One region of the Rubrivivax gelatinosus IL144 genome, then DNA from elsewhere that is predicted to be linked to it. Evidence: predicted binding sites of a transcription regulator. Region 1 holds the regulator's gene; the other holds the start of a gene.
The links. The regulator LexA, encoded in region 1, represses DNA repair genes until DNA is damaged. The targets are predictions, from matches to a motif close to ACTGTATNNNNATACAGT.
Positions count from the first base shown of each region.

Region 2: a site for LexA is predicted at 1,407-1,424, ahead of RGE_RS06435 (error-prone DNA polymerase). Genes of this name have one in related genera too.

Region 1 covers NC_017075.1:2,523,657-2,527,058, forward strand. The annotation lists gene RGE_RS11665 (hypothetical protein) at 1-29, opposite strand, end outside; gene RGE_RS11670 (hypothetical protein) at 26-424, opposite strand; gene RGE_RS11675 (helix-hairpin-helix domain-containing protein) at 659-1,036, opposite strand; gene lexA (transcriptional repressor LexA) at 1,042-1,737, opposite strand; gene RGE_RS11685 (asparaginase) at 1,806-2,750, shown strand; gene RGE_RS11690 (organic hydroperoxide resistance protein) at 2,758-3,192, opposite strand; gene RGE_RS11695 (MarR family winged helix-turn-helix transcriptional regulator) at 3,230-3,402, opposite strand, start outside.
Region 2 covers NC_017075.1:1,349,785-1,353,186, forward strand. The annotation lists gene RGE_RS06425 (DUF2721 domain-containing protein) at 1-328, opposite strand, end outside; gene RGE_RS06430 (hypothetical protein) at 447-1,316, opposite strand; gene RGE_RS06435 (error-prone DNA polymerase) at 1,435-3,402, shown strand, end outside.

The DNA.
Region 1 (3,402 bases):
TCGACGGCGTGCAGGGCAGGGCGGTTCACAGCGGCATCAGGCGCGAGCGACCGCGCTTCGGAAAATGGCCGTTGAGGCGGGCGAGGCGGCGTTCGGCCTCGGACTGACTGCGGTGCAGCGCGACGACGCGGTAGAGGTCGGCGCGCAGATGCCAGAGTTCGCGCAGCGTGCGCGCCTGCTGGATGCGTTCGGACAGCTGGTGGACGTCGGAGCCTTGCAGATCCAGCAACGAGTCGACGAACTCCTGGCGTGCGACCGGCAGCTGGCTCAGCGGCGGCGCCGCGTCCAGCGCCGCCGGGGCGGTGAGCCAGAAGACGAAACGGTCCCAGGCCGCGGTCGGCGCGGTGCGCAGCGACGGCGGCGGCACCGGCGCGCGACCGAAGCCGACGCTGTCGGCGGGTCGGGATGCGCTGCGGGGCAACATGCTGGAACTGGTCATGAACGTGATATCGGCCACGAATGGCACGGCTTAAGTGCATTGTGGTCAGCCGGGCAACGCGTTAAGGCCCGAACAAGGGCCACGAAGCCGGTCAGTTCATTCGCCGTTCATCAGCCGGGCAGGAGTGAACCAGCCGGCTGCCGACGACAGCCGAGGCGATCTTTCGAGAGGGAGAAGTGGCGTGGCGGCAGCGTGGCCGCCCGCGTCAACGGCCGGTGCTCAGACCGCGCCGTAGACCGCCTTGCGTTCGGCGGTGTAGGTCCACCAGGGGCGCGGCTCGGCACCGCGCATGAAGTCGACGGCGGCCATGAAGGTGTCGAGCACGCAAGGATCCTGGCGCTTGCCGGTGGCTTCGCAGAGCGCGCGGTACAGCGCCAGCGCGTCGCGCTCGGCCAGTTCACGCGGGTGCAGGATGCCGAGCTGGCGCAGGTCACCGGCGATCGACGGACCGATGTTGGGCAGTTGCTCGAGCAGTTCGCATTCGTCGGCCGTGCGAGCCTTCAGCGGCCGCGGTGCCTTGGGCGCCCGTGGCGGGCGCGCCGGCCCCGGCCGCGGCGGCGCCGAGGGCAGCGTGCGACGGGCGTAGGGCGCGGCCATCACGCTCACATCAGCATCGTGTTGCGGATCAGGCCGACCGCGATGCCCTCGAGCTCGAAACCCTGGTCGCTGCCTTCCAGCGGCACGACGATGGTCTGGAAATCGGGGTTCTCGGGGATCAGCTCGATCGCGGCCTTGGTGCGGCGGAAGCGCTTGACGGTGACGTCGTCGCCCAGGCGCGCGACGACGATCTGGCCGTTCTTGGCCTCGTGCGCCTTCTGCACCGCGAGCAGGTCGCCGTCCATGATGCCGGCGTCACGCATGCTCATGCCGCGCACCTTGAGCAGGTAGTCGGGCTTGCGCTGGAACAGCGAGGCCTCGACGACGTAGCTCTGGTCGATGTGTTCCTGCGCCAGGATCGGGCTGCCGGCGGCGACTCGGCCCACGAGCGGCAGCGTCAGCTGCGCCAGGCTGGGCAGCGGCAGGCTGAACTGCTTGCCGTGCTGCGACATGCGCGCCTCGGCCAGCGCACGCAGTGTGTCAGACTTCAGCCGGATGCCGCGCGAGGTGTTGCCGACGAGTTCGATGACGCCTTTGCGTGCGAGGGCTTGCAGGTGCTCCTCGGCCGCGTTGGCCGAACGGAAGCCCAGCTCGGCGGCGATCTCGGCCCGGGTGGGCGGGGCGCCGGTGCGCTCGATCGCGCTTTGCACGAGGTCGAGGATCTGCTGCTGTCGCGGCGTGAGCTTGGGGCTGTCGTCCATCGCGTGATCCGGTCTTTGAGACTGGAGATTCATCCAGATCACTGTATTTTCATCCAGAGGACCACGGAATGCAAAGCGAATCGCGTGTCGTCGCGCTGGTCGCCACCGGCGGCACGATCGCCGGCACGGCGGCGCGCGGCGACGATCTCGTCGGCTACGACGCCGGCGCGCTGTCGGCCGAACAGCTCACCGCCGCCGTGCCGGCGCTGGCCGGCGAGGCGCTGGAGACCTGGACGCTGGCGCGGCTGGACAGCTGCGACCTGGGCCACGCGACCTGGGCGCTGCTGCTCCGCGAGCTGCAGTCGCGGCTGGCGCGGCCCGAGTTCGCCGGCATCGTCGTCACGCATGGCACCGACACGCTGGAGGAGACCGCCTGGTTCCTGCACCGCACGCTGGCCGCGCCCAAGCCGGTGGTGCTGACCGCGGCGATGCGCCCGGCGAGCGCGCCGTCGCCCGACGGCCCGCAGAACCTGCTCGACGCCGTGCGTTTGGCGCGCGAGCCCGGCGCCCGCGGCGTGCTGGTCGCTTTCGGCGGCAAGGTCTACGCAGGGAGCGAGCTGCGCAAGCTGCACGGCTGGCAGCTCGACGCCTTCTCGGCGGGTGACGCCGGAGCCGTGGCGCTCGTCGAAGACGGTGCTTTCCGCCGGCTGCGCGACTGGCCGGCGCCTGAGTTGCATCCCGCACCGGTCGGCGAGGTGCCGCCCGGCCGATGGCCGCGCGTCGAGATCGTCACCAGCCATGCCGGTGCCAGCGGGCGCATCGTCGATGCGCTGGTGGCCGACGGTGTGCAAGGCCTGGTGATCGCCGGCACCGGCAACGGCACGGTGCACACGGCGCTGCGTGAAGCGGCGGCGCGGGCGCTGGCGGCCGGGGTGGCCGTCGTGCGCGCCTCGCGCTGCCTGGCAGGCGGCGTCGTCGGCACGACCGACGGCGCCTTGCCGCACTACGGCGCGGCGACACCGGCGCAGGCGCGCATTGAGCTGATGCTGGACCTGCTGGCGCGCCGCGCCTGAGCCGCCGTCAGGCGACCGACAGCGCGACGTCGACGTTGCCGCGCGTCGCGTTGGAGTACGGGCAGACCTCGTGCGCCTCGGCGACCAGCGCCTCGGCTTCGCTCTTGTCGAAGCCCGGCAGCGACACCGTCAGCGCGACGGCGATGCCGAACGCACCCGGCTTGCCGGCGTGCGGGCCGATCGAGACTTCGGCGTTGATCGAGGCGTCCGCGGGAATCGCCTTCTTGTGGCGGGCACCGACGGCCTTCAGCGCGCCGATGAAGCAGGCGGCGTAACCCGCGGCGAAGAGCTGCTCCGGGTTGGTGCCGGCGCCGTCGTCGCCGCCCAGCGCCTTGGGCGTCGACAGCTGGATGTCCAGGCGGCCGTCGTCGGACTTGGCGGTGCCGGTGCGGCCGCCGGTGGCGGTGCCGCGGGCGGTGTAGAGCGCTTTTTCGATGGCCATGGAAAGTCTCCTTGGGGTTACGTCGTGAAGGGCGGCCTCAGGCCGCGCGGGGAAGGGATTCGTTGATGCGCCGGCGCAGGGCCTGCACACGCTCGACGAGCACCGCCAGTTCGGCGGCGTCGCAGTCGACACCGGCAAGCAGCCGGCCTTGCAGTTCGACCGCCTGGGCTTGCAGCGCGCGGCCGGCTTCGGTGGGCTCGACGTGCACGC
Region 2 (3,402 bases), 1.2 Mb from region 1:
CCAGGCCGCGCAGGCTGATCTGCAGATAGACCTCGACGAAGAGCGCGGCGATGACGGTGCACACCAGCAGCGCGGCGCTGGCGCAGGCGGTGATCGCGGCGCCGGCAAAACGCCGGCGGCGTTCCAGCGTCTGCAGTTCCAGCGTCAGATAGGGCTCGGCCACCGGCGGCGGGCCTTCGGTCAGCTTGCGCCCGCGGTCGATGATGCGCGCCAGCCGCGAGGCCATCACGTTGAGCATGCCGGCGATGCCGGTCAGCAGGAACACCGGCGCCAGCGCGAGCTGGATCGCACGCGGCACGTCGCCGAGGGCGGAGGAGGGGTCGATCATGGTCGATCGGGCGCTCGTGTTGCGGGGAAGCCGGCCGTCGAGCGCTGGGCTTCGGCTGCCGGAACGTCGAGCCTCGAACGGCTCAGCGCGCGATTCTGGCCGCTGCCGGCGCCGGCCGTCAGCGCTTCTGCGCCGGACGCATCGTCTGCTGCTGGCGGGTGGCCGTCTCGATCTGAAGCTTGCCGTCGTGCGTGTCGGTGACGAAGGTGATCGTCGCTTCCGACACGCTGCTCATCATCGTCTGCGTCGCCACGTCGTAGTTCAGCGTCCCGTGGCCGCTGCCACCGGCTTGCAAGGCGACTGCGTCGTCCCCCTGGAGCGACAGCGTGTAGACCATGTCGATCTCCGCGACCCCGTCGTGGACGTCGAGCAGGCGCTGGTGGGCCGTCATCTGCATGTCCAGGGGCTTCATGCCCGGGACCGGCATCGTCATCTTCAGGTGCTGCGGCACCGTCTCGCCACGGCGCAGTTGCACGGGTTCCCACGACGGGATCTGCTGCATCATGGCGGTCATCAACTGTTGCAGCATCTCGCGCTGCTGCGGCGTCGCGTTCTCGACCTCGGTCTCGACCGACGCCGGCACGATGTGGCCGTCGGCGGTCAGCGTCCCGCGGACCTTCAAGCCCTGCAGCGGCACCTTGACCGGCAGGGCCTGCTCGCGGCCGTCGGGCAGCTTCAGCGCCGAGCCTTGCGCCACGACCTCCAGCGTCATGCCGTAGCTGCCGTCGGCGGCCGGGGCGCCGGTCGTCGCGTGGAGCGTCTGGCGCTGCTGCAAGGTCGTCGTGAATGGGAAGACGACGGCTTGCGCCTGGGCCTTGGCCATGATGCCCCTGTCCTCCAGCACCCGCACGGTGGTCCGGACTTCGACCACGGACTCCAGCACCTGATCGCGGTTCGGTTGCGGCCGGTAGTCCAGCTCTACGATGTCGGTGGCTGCCCAAACCGGGCCGGCGGACAGCGCAAGACAAAGCAGAAGGGGACGCAGCATCGGGTTCCTTCAAGGGAGGCCGTTCGATTCTGCCGATCGGGGCGGGGCTCCTGCGGCCTGCTTCCTTCGGGAGAAGGAAGGACTCGTGATACTGTATGAATAAACAGTTTTTCGCGCCGTGTCCGCCCTCCCGCCCTACGCCGAGCTGCACTGCCGCAGCAACTTCAGCTTCCTCGTCGGGGCCTCGCACCCGGAGGAGCTGGTGGCGCGTGCGCACGAGCTGGGCTACGCGGCACTCGCCATCACCGACGAAGGCTCGCTGGCCGGCGTCGTGCGCGCGCATGGCGAGGCCGAGCGCCTGGGGCTGAAGCTGATCGTCGGCGCCGAGATGCGGCTGGCGCCGCCGCCCGATCAGCCCGACGCCGACGAACCGCGCCTCGTGCTGCTGGCGCAGACGCGCCGCGGCTACGGCAACCTGGCGCACTGGATCACCGTCGCGCGCCGGCGGGCGGCCAAGGGCGAGTACCTGGCCTGGCGCAGCGACCTCGAAGGCGGCGTGCCGACCGCGCCTTTTCTCGCCGGGCTGCCGGGCTGCATCGCGCTGCTGCTGCCCGATGCCGAGCAGCCGCTGGAGACGGTGTTCGCGCACGCGTCCTGGCTCAAGACCTGGTTCGGCCCGGAACGCGCCGGCGTCGCGCTGGAGCTGCTGCACCACGCCGACGATGCCGATCTCGCCGACACCGTCACGCGTGTCGCGACCCAGGCCGGGCTGCCGGTGGTCGCCGCCGGCGGCGTGCTGATGCACACCCGCTCGCGCAAGCCGCTGCTCGACGTGCTGACGGCCACCCGGCTCAAACGCCCGGTGGCCGAATGCGGCTTCGAGCTGGAGCCCAATGCCGAGGCCCATCTGCGTCCGCGTGCGCGGCTGGCGGCGCTGTACCGGCCCGAGTGGCTGGCGGCGACGCTGGCCATCGCCGAGCGCTGCAGCTTCACGCTGGCCGAGCTGAAGTACGAGTACCCGCGCGAGATCGTGCCCGAGGGCCACACGCCGACCTCCTGGCTGCGCGAGCTGACCGAATCGGGCGCGCGCCGGCGTTTCGCGGCCGGCGTGCCCGACGCGGTGCGCGCGCAGATCGAGCACGAGCTGGCGCTGATCGCGCGCCTGGGCTACGAGCCTTATTTCCTCACCGTCGCCGACATCGTTCACTGGGCGCGTGACCAGGACATCCTCTGCCAGGGCCGCGGCAGCGCCGCCAACTCGGCGGTCTGCTACTGCCTGGAGGTCACCGCGGTCGACCCGTCGAAGTCGACGCTGCTGTTCGAGCGTTTCATCAGCGAGGAGCGCAACGAGCCGCCGGACATCGACATCGACTTCGAGCACCAGCGCCGCGAGGAGGTCATCCAGTACGTCTACCGCAAGTACGGCCGCCACCGCGCCGCGCTGACCGCGGTCGTCATCAGCTACCGGCCACGTTCGGCGCTGCGCGACGTCGGCCGTGCGCTCGGGCTGGACCTGGACCGCATCGAGTCGGTCGCACGCGGCCAGCAGTGGTTCGACGGCCGCCGCATCGACCCCGAACGCTTGCGCGAGCAGGGCCTGGACCCGGCGGCGCCGCTGTGCCGGCTGTGGGTCGAGCTGACCGAGCAGCTGATCGGTTTCCCGCGCCACCTGAGCCAGCACCCCGGCGGCTTCGTCATCGCGCGCGACGAGCTGTCGCAGCTGGTGCCGGTGGAGAACGCGGCGATGGAAGGGCGCAGCGTCGTGCAGTGGGACAAGGACGACCTCGACGCGCTCGGGCTGATGAAGGTCGACCTGCTGGCGCTGGGCATGCTGAGCGCGATCCGGCGCGCGCTGGACTTCGTCGGCGCCAAACGCGGCGCGCCGCTGGCGCTGCACCAGATCCCGCAGGACGAGAAGACGGTCTACGACATGCTCTCGGCCGGCGACAGCATCGGCGTCTTCCAGGTCGAGAGCCGGGCGCAGATGAGCATGCTGCCGCGGCTGAAGCCCCAGCGTTTCTACGACCTCGTCATCGAGGTCGCGATCGTGCGTCCGGGGCCGATCCAGGGCGGCATGGTGCATCCCTACCTGAAGCGGCGTTGCGGCGAGGAGCCGGTCGACTACCCCAGCGCCGAGGTCAGGCAG